Regions from separate parts of the Lichenihabitans psoromatis genome, predicted to be linked through region 3. Evidence: predicted binding sites of a transcription regulator. Region 3 holds the regulator's gene; each other region holds the start of a gene.
The links. The regulator LexA, encoded in region 3, represses DNA repair genes until DNA is damaged. The targets are predictions, from matches to a motif close to TGTTCNNNNTGTGTTCNG.
Positions count from the first base shown of each region.

Region 1: a site for LexA is predicted at 1,829-1,846, ahead of uvrA (excinuclease ABC subunit UvrA). Genes of this name have one in related genera too.
Region 2: a site for LexA is predicted at 1,314-1,331, ahead of EY713_RS13920 (ImuA family protein). Genes of this name have one in related genera too.

Region 1 is NZ_CP036515.1:3,732,046-3,735,322, forward strand. It holds gene gyrA (DNA gyrase subunit A) at 1-1,015, opposite strand, end outside; gene ssb (single-stranded DNA-binding protein) at 1,163-1,693, opposite strand; gene uvrA (excinuclease ABC subunit UvrA) at 1,969-3,277, shown strand, end outside.
Region 2 is NZ_CP036515.1:3,005,311-3,008,587, reverse strand. It holds gene EY713_RS13925 (acyltransferase family protein) at 1-1,242, shown strand, start outside; gene EY713_RS13920 (ImuA family protein) at 1,350-2,261, shown strand; gene EY713_RS13915 (Y-family DNA polymerase) at 2,161-3,277, shown strand, end outside.
Region 3 is NZ_CP036515.1:3,845,481-3,848,757, reverse strand. It holds gene EY713_RS17960 (invasion associated locus B family protein) at 205-771, opposite strand; gene lexA (transcriptional repressor LexA) at 921-1,628, opposite strand; gene EY713_RS17950 (molybdopterin molybdotransferase MoeA) at 1,779-3,011, opposite strand; gene moaC (cyclic pyranopterin monophosphate synthase MoaC) at 3,008-3,277, opposite strand, start outside.

The sequences.
Region 1 (3,277 bases), 110 kb from region 3:
CCAAGAATGCGACCAGGATATCCTTGAGGTTCAGGACTTCCGGGCGGCCGCCGTTCAGCGCGATCATATTGGCGCCGAAGCTGCTCTGGAGCGAGGTGTAGCGCCAGAGCTGGTTCAGCACCACGTCCGGCACCGCGTCGCGTTTGATCTCGATCACGATCCGCATGCCGTCGCGATCGGATTCGTCACGCAATTCGGAAATGCCCTCGACCCGCTTCTCGCGGACCAGCTCGGCGATTTTCTCGATCAGCGTCGTCTTGTTCACCTGATACGGAATTTCGGTCACGATCAGGGCTTCGCGATCGCGGCGGATTTCCTCGATCAAAACCTTGGCTCGAATCGGGATCGAGCCGCGGCCCGTATGATAGGCCGAGCGGATGCCGCTTCGTCCGAGGATCGCGCCTCCTGTGGGGAAATCCGGGCCTGGCACGATCTCGATGAGGTCGTCGATCGTGATGTCGGGCCGATCCATCAATGCGATAACCGCATCGATGACTTCGCCGAGATTATGCGGCGGAATATTGGTGGCCATGCCGACCGCGATGCCGCCGGCACCGTTGACCAACAGATTCGGAAACCGCGCCGGCAGCACGACGGGCTCGCTCTCCTTGCCGTCGTAGTTAGGTTGGAAGTCGACCGTGTTTTCGTCGATGTCCTGGATCAGCGCCAACGACGGAGCCGCCAAACGTGACTCCGTGTACCGCATCGCGGCTGCAGGATCGCCGTCGATGGAGCCGAAATTACCCTGCCCATCGATCAGCGGCAGCCGCATCGAAAAGGTCTGCACCATGCGGACCATGGCGTCGTAGATCGCGCTGTCACCATGGGGATGGTACTTGCCCATCACATCGCCCACGATCCGCGCTGACTTAACGTAAGGCCTGTCCGGTAAGTAATTGTTTTCCTGCATGGAATGCAGAATGCGCCTATGCACCGGCTTCAACCCGTCCCGCACATCCGGCAGGGCGCGGCTCACGATGACGCTCATGGCGTAATCGAGGTAGGACCGCTTCATCTCGTCCGTAATGGAGACCGGTCGGATACCCGACGATTCGTCCGGTCGATCTTTGTCGTGCTCAGCCAAAAACTTCGATTCCCAAACAGTTCAAGCCGTTATCTCTACTGGAAAGCGCCTGCGAGGCCAACCGTGGCGGAGAAGCGATCAGAACGGGATGTCGTCGTCGATCGTCTCGGACAAGCGCCCACCGCCGGTGTTGCTCGGTCCACTGCTCGACCGTTGGTCCGACGCGCTCCGTCCGTAGCTGGACCCTGAGCCGCCCCCGCCAGACGGGCGCTCGAAGGAACCGCCCTCCTCGCGGCCACCGAAGTCACCGCCAGACCCGCGGCTATCGAGCAGCGTCAGTTCACCGCGATAGCGCTGCAGCACCACCTCGGTCGTGTATTTTTCGGCACCATCTTTGTCGGTCCATTTCCGAGTCTGCAACTGTCCCTCGACATAGACCTTCGAGCCCTTCTTCAGATATTGCTCGGCGACTTTCGCGATATTCTCGTTGAAGATCACGACGTTGTGCCACTCGGTCTTTTCCTTGCGCTCGCCCGACGCCTTGTCGCGCCATGTTTCGGACGTCGCGATCGTCAGATTGACGACCGCCTCACCCGAATTCATGCGACGGACTTGCGGGTCCTTGCCGAGATTGCCGATCAGGGTCACCTTGTTGACGCTACCCGCCATCACCAACTCCTCAAAAACTCAATCGACCGTTGTCGTTCTGCCGATGATCCTGCGCCGTTTGGCCCCGGAGGCGCAAGCCAAACCGAGCCGTTTGCAGGCTCAGATCACAGGTTCGGACACGTCGTCCACGGATTTTGTTCTTTTTCTGTTCCAATCGGGACAGAGCTTTGATACCCACTCGGTACCATCCGAGGTTCCGCTCGCGCGTCGAGCCTTGTCGCTGCGGCCCCGTGCTGGCGGGACGGGCGTCGCGTTGCAAAAAGGCATGAGGCCGCATGGCACGGAGACAGAAACAGGCTGGTGAAGCGGATGCGCCCGCCTCGGAAGCACTCGTGGTTTCGCAGGCCCCCGCGCTGCCGCCTTCGGCCAAGCCGGTTGAGACGCTCGTCGGCGTCACAACTCCGGCGTTTGACGGCCGCACGATCACGGTCCGTGGCGCGCGGGAGCACAATCTCAAGAACATCGATCTCGTCATCCCACGCGACAAACTTGTCGTGTTCACGGGGCTGTCCGGGTCGGGTAAGTCGTCGCTGGCTTTCGATACGATCTATGCCGAAGGACAGCGCCGCTATGTCGAGTCCCTCTCGGCCTATGCGCGCCAGTTTCTCGAGATGATGCAGAAGCCGGACGTCGACCAGATCGACGGACTGTCGCCAGCGATCTCGATCGAACAGAAGACCACGTCGAAGAACCCCCGCTCCACCGTCGGCACCGTCACGGAAATCTATGATTACATGCGCCTGCTCTGGGCGCGGATCGGGATTCCCTATTCGCCCGCGACCGGATTGCCGATCGAGAGCCAGACCGTCAGCCAGATGGTCGACCGGGTTCTGGCCTTGCCCGAGGGAACGCGCCTTTACCTGATCGCGCCAGCCATTCGCGGCCGCAAGGGCGAGTACCGCAAGGAAATCGCCGAATATCAGAAGAAGGGGTTTCAGCGTCTCAAGATCGATGGGGAGTTCTACCCCATCGATGAGACCCCGATTTTGGACAAGAAGTTCAAACACGACCTCGGTGTCGTTGTCGATCGGATCGTCGTGCGGCCCGATATCGCGACGCGACTCGCCGAAAGCTTTGAGACCGCGCTAGAGCTCGCGGATGGCATAGCGGTCGTCGAACTTACCGATCCTGCAGACGGTCAAGACCGGGAAATAACCTTCTCGTCGAAGTTCGCCTGCCCTGTCTCGGGGTTTACGATCGCAGAGATCGAGCCACGGCTGTTCTCGTTCAACAATCCGTTTGGCGCTTGCCCGATCTGCGCCGGGCTCGGCTTTCAGATGTCGGTCGATCCGGAGCGCGTCGTCCCCGATACCACGTTGACGTTGAAGCGCGGTGCGATCGCGCCTTGGGCAAAATCCACCTCACCTTATTATGTCCAGACACTCGACGCGCTCGGCAAGCATTTCGGCTTTAAGCTCGATACCCGATGGGAGAGGCTGCCAAAACAGGTCCAGAACGTCATTCTGTTCGGATCCGGGAGCGAGGAGGTTCGGTTCGCCTATGACGACGGCGTCCGGTCTTATGCGGTCAACAAGGCTTTCGAAGGCGTGGTCAATAATCTCGACCGGCGCTTCAAGGAGACCG
Region 2 (3,277 bases), 840 kb from region 3:
CCTGCGATGTCGCGCCTCGGGCCGGTGGTCCGCGCCGCACAAGCCTGGCTCGGGCTCGGGTTGATCGCGGCCGGCTTCCTGCTGCTCTCCCCCGCCACACCGTTTCCCGGGGCCGCCGCGCTGCCGTCTTGCCTCGGGGCCGCGCTGCTGATAGCGGCCGGCAACGGACCTCACCAGCCGAGCGTGAACCGCCGTCTTGGCGCGGCTCCGTTGGCATTCGTCGGGCGGCTGTCCTACGCGCTTTATCTTTGGCATTGGCCCGTCCTCATGCTGGCCGGTTACGGGCGCACGACCCCGCTGCCCTTCGCCGAACGGCTGGGCCTGATCGCCCTGACGGTGCTGCTGTCGCTTCTGTCGTGGTGGCTCGTCGAGCGCCCCATCATCGCGCGGCGCTGGCTCGCGGGACGACGGAGCTTGCTCGCGGCCTGTCTCGCTGGGGTGATCGGGGCTGCGGCTCTCGGCCTCGTGCTCAATCTGGTGGGGCAGGACAAACTCACACTGACCCGCCTGCCCGCGCCCGTCCTCACCCTGGCGAACGGGCAATTCGACACCGTCAAGGGCGAGTGCCGGCCGAGCGACATGCACGCCGACGTTTGTCGATGGGGTCGGCCCGGTGTCGAGCCGACCGTCGCGGTCTGGGGCAACTCCTTCGCGCGCATGTGGGTGCCGGCGCTCGGCCTCGCGGCCGACCCGCATCGGGTGGCGGGCATCAGCCTGCTGCTCAGCCGCTGCCCGCCGCTTCTCGGCGTGAGCGTCCCGGATAGTCCTGGCTGCGCCGCTTTCAACAAGGAGGCGCTCGCCTTCATCGAGGCCCACCCCGCGCTCAAAACGGTGCTGATCGGCGGCAATTGGACCTCCTTCACGCACGATCTCCCGGCCCTCGGAGACACGATCGCGGCGCTCACCCAGCGCGGTCGACGGGTGGTCGTGATCCTGCCGTCGCCCGCAGCGCTTTATGACGTGCCGCGCAGCCTCGCGCTGGCAGCATTGCACCACGAGCCCCCGCCGCCCTTGCAGAGCGAGGCTGCGGCACGCGCCGCCCTGGCCGGGACGACCGCGATCCTATCCGATCTGCATAAGACGCAGACATTCGAGACGATCGATCCCTTTACGGCCCTCTGCGATGGCGCCACCTGTGCGGTCGCGCGCGAGGGTCACGCGCTTTACGCCGATCAGGACCATGTGACGCGGTTCGGCTCGACGCTTTTCCCCAGCTTGTTCGATCCTCTCTTCGCGCCGTAGAGAGGCGGCCTCGCGATCGCCAAAAGCCCGGACTCTTTCGCTTGACTCCCACCCCGAACCCCGGAATCTATAAGAACAAATAGAGAACGAACTTGAGGCTTTGACCGATGTCGCCGAGCGGCAGAACGGAACACGTCACCTTTTTGCGTGCGGCCATCGCCAGAATCGAGGCGGGGGTTCCGGCTGCGGACGTGCGCGCCATGCGGATCGGCACGGTGACGCCAGGCCCGTCGCCGCGGCGGCCCGGCGCGGCCCGGCGCGGCAAGCGGCTCGTTCCGCTCGGCTCCGAGGGGCTGGATGGCCTGCTCGGCGGTGGACTCAGGGCCGGCGCATTGCACGAAATCGTGCCCGAGACGGCGCGGGATGAAGCGGCTGCCTCGGGTTTCGCGCTGGCGGTGGCATCGCGCTGCCTCGCGGGGAGCGGCATGCTGATCTGGATCGTCGACGATCGCGCCGCCAGCGAGAGCGGCGATCCCTACCGGCCTGGGCTGCAAGCCCATGGCCTCGACCCGGACCGCATGATCGTGGTGCGGACCCATGGCGCCGACCAAACCCTTTGGGCGCTCGAGGAAGCGCTCCGGGCCGGAGCCTTCACGGTGCTGGCCGAACTCTGGGGCGGTCAACATTACGGGCTCGCCCCCTCCCGCCGCCTCGTTTTGGCGGCTCGGGCGCGCGGCGGAACCGGGCTGCTGCTGCATGCCGGACTTCCCGGCGCCGCCACCCTGTCGAGCGGCAGCGAAACGCGGTTCGCGGTCGCGGCGCATCCCAGCCCGCATCTCGCCTCGGCTGGGGGCCGCATGCCAATCCCCGGCCAAGCTGTCTTCGGGGTTCGGCTCGACAAGCTCCGCAACGCCGCGACCGACTTCGACACGAGCCGCATTCATCCCCTTGTCTGGACTCCCGAGCAGAGGTGCTTTCATGACCACGACCTATCTCTCGGTGTGGCTTTCTCATCTGCCGACCGATCGCCTGAAGCGGCTCGGCCCCGGCCTCAAGCGCAACGGCGGGCGAAGCGGTGACGCGCCGGCACAGCCCGGCCTCGTCACGCTCGCCAAGATCAAGGGCGCGCAACGGGTCGTTGCGGTCGATGCGGTCGCGGCCGCCCATGCGGTCAAATCCGGCATGACGCTGGCGGATGCGCGGGCCATTCATCCCGGCTTGGCGGTCGCGGATGCCGATCCAAGAAGCGAGGCGGCGACGCTCGACGCCATCGGCGCATGGTGCGGCCGGTTCACCCCCCTGGTGGCGCTCGATGGAGCGGACGGTCTAGTGCTCGATATCGGCGGGGCCGCGCATCTCTTCGGCGGCCCGGAGGCGCTTGTCCGGCTGCTCGAAAGTGGCCTTGCGGCTCAAGGCTTCACGGCGCAGGCCGCCATTGCGGAAACGCCCGAGGCCGCCTGGGCTTTGGCGCGCTTCGGCACGGTCAAGATCGCGCCGGTCTCGACCGGCAAGGACTTCGCCAAACAGATGGCGGCCTTGCCGCTCGCGGCCCTCCGGCTCGAGCAAGCGACGATCCAGTCGCTCGCACAGGCCGGTTTGCGCCGGGTCGGCGATCTTGTCTGGCGCCCCCGCGCGCCGCTCGCGGCCCGGTTCGGCAACAGGCTGTTCGAACGGCTCGACGCCGTGATGGGTCAACTGAAAAACCCCATCTCGCCCCGCTTCGACCCGCCCGCCTTCGTGGTCGAACAGGTGTTCGCCAGCCCGATCGCACAACGCGAGGCCATCGAGGGAACGCTGCTGGCCCTGTCGGGTCACCTCTGCGGCTTGCTCGAACGCCATCAGAAGGGCGCGCGCGGTCTGGTCGCCACCTTGTTCCGGGTCGATGGCGTGGTGAAGCGTATCGCTGTCGGCACCAGCCGCCCGCTCGATCAGCCCGACGCCATGGCGCGGCTGTTCCGCGAGCGGATCGACGCCATAGGCGAGGATGGATTGGACACCGGCTACGGGTTCGATCTCGTTCGCCTCGCGGTCCACGAGGCTGAGACGCTCCCGCTCCAGCAAACCGATCTCGTCCCCGAAGAAGAGGCCCTGCCTG
Region 3 (3,277 bases):
AGCAGTCGACTCGGCGTCTTCAGATTTGTGAAGAGGTGAACGCCGATCGTTCGTGGATTCGTTCATCGTCGCGTGGTGCTCGCATCCTAGCTGGATAGTCGGCTTCGACCTCCCTCAAATATGCCGCTCAATTGCCACGTTTCAAGTTGCCGTAAGGAACGGGGCTGTTCCGCCGAGGTTTGCGCCTGAACCGAGAGGCCGGATTTAAGATTTCGGCAAGGCGTCGAGCGCTTGGGCCAGCCCGCGAAACGAGATCGCCAACGCGATATCACGCCCTCCAGCATCCTTGAACGTCATCTTCCCAGCATCGGTCGAGACACGCCAAGCCTTGAGGAGATCGTCGCTGACGGGGGTGTCGGCGAAACACCCGCCAGCGAGACACCGCCGCCATTGAAGATCGACACGAGCTTTGTCGCCGGCATTGGCAAACGCCACCGTGCTCGGAAACGACACGCTCGGAGGCAGCACGGCGGTCAGGTGTAAGGATCCATCCGGGAGATGACCGACCGCAACCTCCGCGATAGGCGCCGTCTGGTTGGGTAATTGGATAGTCTGAGCGACTTCACAAACGCGCTTCGCCTGGTCGCCATCGCCAATGCGCCCGCATCGGAGAACCCAGTCGCCGTAGCTTGCCGATGTGGTCGCCGGCTCGGAACTCACGGGTGCGAGTGGTTTCGCGGCCGGGGTCACTGGTTTCTGCTGAGCGGCTGCCTGAGAAAAACTCAACACAACGACAATCGGGCCAAAAATCGACAGCAGGCGAGCAGACATGAACAATCCCCGGTGACACGCGCCGCCGAAATACGATGGCCGGTGTCGCGGGCAGCGTTATCGGCTCGATATCACACACACAAGACGTGGATAACCGGCGCGCGGCTCTCTTTTGCGCCCCGCCGGACCTCGCGATTGCGAGACACGGCTCAGTAGCGGCGGAGAAGGCTGACCAGCTTGCCTTGGATCTTCACGCGGTCTGGGCCGAAGATTCGTGTCTCATAGGCCGGATTGGCGGCCTCGAGAGCGATAGACGCGCCCCGTCGACGGAAGCGCTTCAGGGTCGCCTCTTCGTCGTCGACCAGCGCCACGATGATGTCGCCCGTGTCGGCTGAATCTTGACGGCGGATAATGACCGTGTCGGCATCGAGAATACCAGCCTCGATCATCGAGTCGCCACGAACCTCAAGGGCAAAATGCTCGCCGGCCGCCAACATGTCCGGCGACACCGTGATGGTCTGGCTGCGAGTCTGGATAGCCGCGATCGGGGTGCCGGCCGCGATACGCCCCATCATCGGCACCGACACGGCCATGACGTCTTCGTGGTTGGATCCGTGCGATCCACGCGGGCGCAGGCGCCCCAGCGTTCCCTCGATCACACTCGGCGAGAACTTCGATGGCTTTGTCTCGGTGGGGGTCGACGAGTCCGAAAGCTTCAACACTTCGATGGCGCGAGCCCTGTTTGGCAGACGACGGATGAACCCGCGTTCCTCGAGCGCCATGATCAAGCGATGGATGCCGGACTTGGATCGCAAATCCAGGGCTTCCTTCATCTCGTCAAAGGAGGGCGGCACGCCCTGCTCCTTCAGCCGTTCGTGGATGAAGCGGAGAAGTTCGTTCTGTTTGCTCGTCAGCATTCGTCACCCTCGGCCGCGATGGCCCGTCAGAGCCTTACGATTCGTCGCCAGACGGTAAAACAAAAAGAGAACAATTGCACGAATGTTCTTGCTGCGTTCATGCTTGGCCCGCTCGCAAACCACCTGCCGCAACGCCCTGCACGTGGGTTGCTAGAGGTAGCGATCGTGCCGGATGATCATGCAACGATCGCCGGCCCGAGCGGCGGGCGCATGCGGCTCACGAACGATCAGGCATTGTGCGCCCGCCAGTACTTTGAGCATCGATGAATCCTGCAGTGTTGCAGGATGAGCAAGCGGCAGATCATCGGCGCGGAGCGCGAGGGTTGCGCGAACATAGTCTTGGCGCCGGTCGTTGGCCGGCAGATCGACCGCGAGACGGGCCGGCTCGGCGATGGAGGCGGCCGCATCGGGGTCCCCGCAGAGCGCGCGGATGAGCGGTCGCACAAAGAGGATGCCGCAAACGATCGACGAGACGGGGTTGCCGGGAAGGCCGAGGACCCGCATGGCGCCGAGTTTACCGTGCATCAGCGGTTTGCCGGGCCGCATCGCGACCCGCCAGAAGCCGAGCTCTAGCCCCTCCCGGACCAGCGCGCTCTGCACGAGATCGAGGTCACCGACGGAGGCGCCTCCGAGTGTGATCAGAAGGTCGGCCTGCTGGTCGCTCGCGGCGCGAATGCCGCGACTCAAGGCTTCGAAATTATCACCCGCGATACCGAGATCGATCGGCAATCCACCGGCTTGCTCGACGATGGCAGCGAGCGCAAAGGAATTGGACGCGACGATCTGCGAGGGGCCGGGCACCATCCCGGGCGACACCAGTTCGTCACCGGTCGCCAAGATCGCGACGCGTGGACGGCGAGCCACAGGCAGGCTTGCGTGATTCATGGCGGCCGCCAAGGCGAGTTCCGCAGCGCCAAGGCGCCGACCGGCCCGAAGACCGACATCCCCTTCGCTGAAATCGAGGCCCGCGGCCCGAACGTGGCGGCCGATCTGTTCCGCCTGGAGGGCACGCATGGTTGCGCCTTGGAGGCTCGCGTTTTCCTGCATCAGCACCGTATCGGCACCGTCCGGCACGGGAGCGCCGGTGAAGATCCGCACCGCTTCCCCGGCCTGGACCGCGCCGTCGAAGGCTCGGCCGGCTTGGCTGGTTCCGATCACGCGGAGATCCACAGGCGCACGCGCGAGATCGGCGGCCCGAACCGCATAGCCATCCATGGCCGAAACCGGGAGCGGCGGCTGCGTTCTGAGCGCCAGGAGATCGCGTCGCAGCGTGCGCCCACGCGCCGAGGCCAATGCGACATCTTCTTCGGGAAGGGCTTGGGGGGCGGTCGACAAAATCGCCGCGAGGGCGTCGGCGACGCTGAGCATCGCATCGGCCGTCATGGGGCGTCGGTCCCGGCGCGATAATGGCCGGATTTCCCGCCCGACTTTTCGAGCAGGCGGATCCCCTCGATCCGCATGGCGCGATCGGCCGCCTTCACCATGTCGTAGACCGTGAGGCAGGCGACGCTGACAGCCGTCAGGGCTTCCATTTCGACGCCGGTCTGGCCCGTGACCTTGACGGTCGCGACGACGCGGATGCCCGGCAGGGCCCGATCAGGCGTGAGCACGACCTTTACGGATGTGATCGGCAGAGGATGACAGAGCGG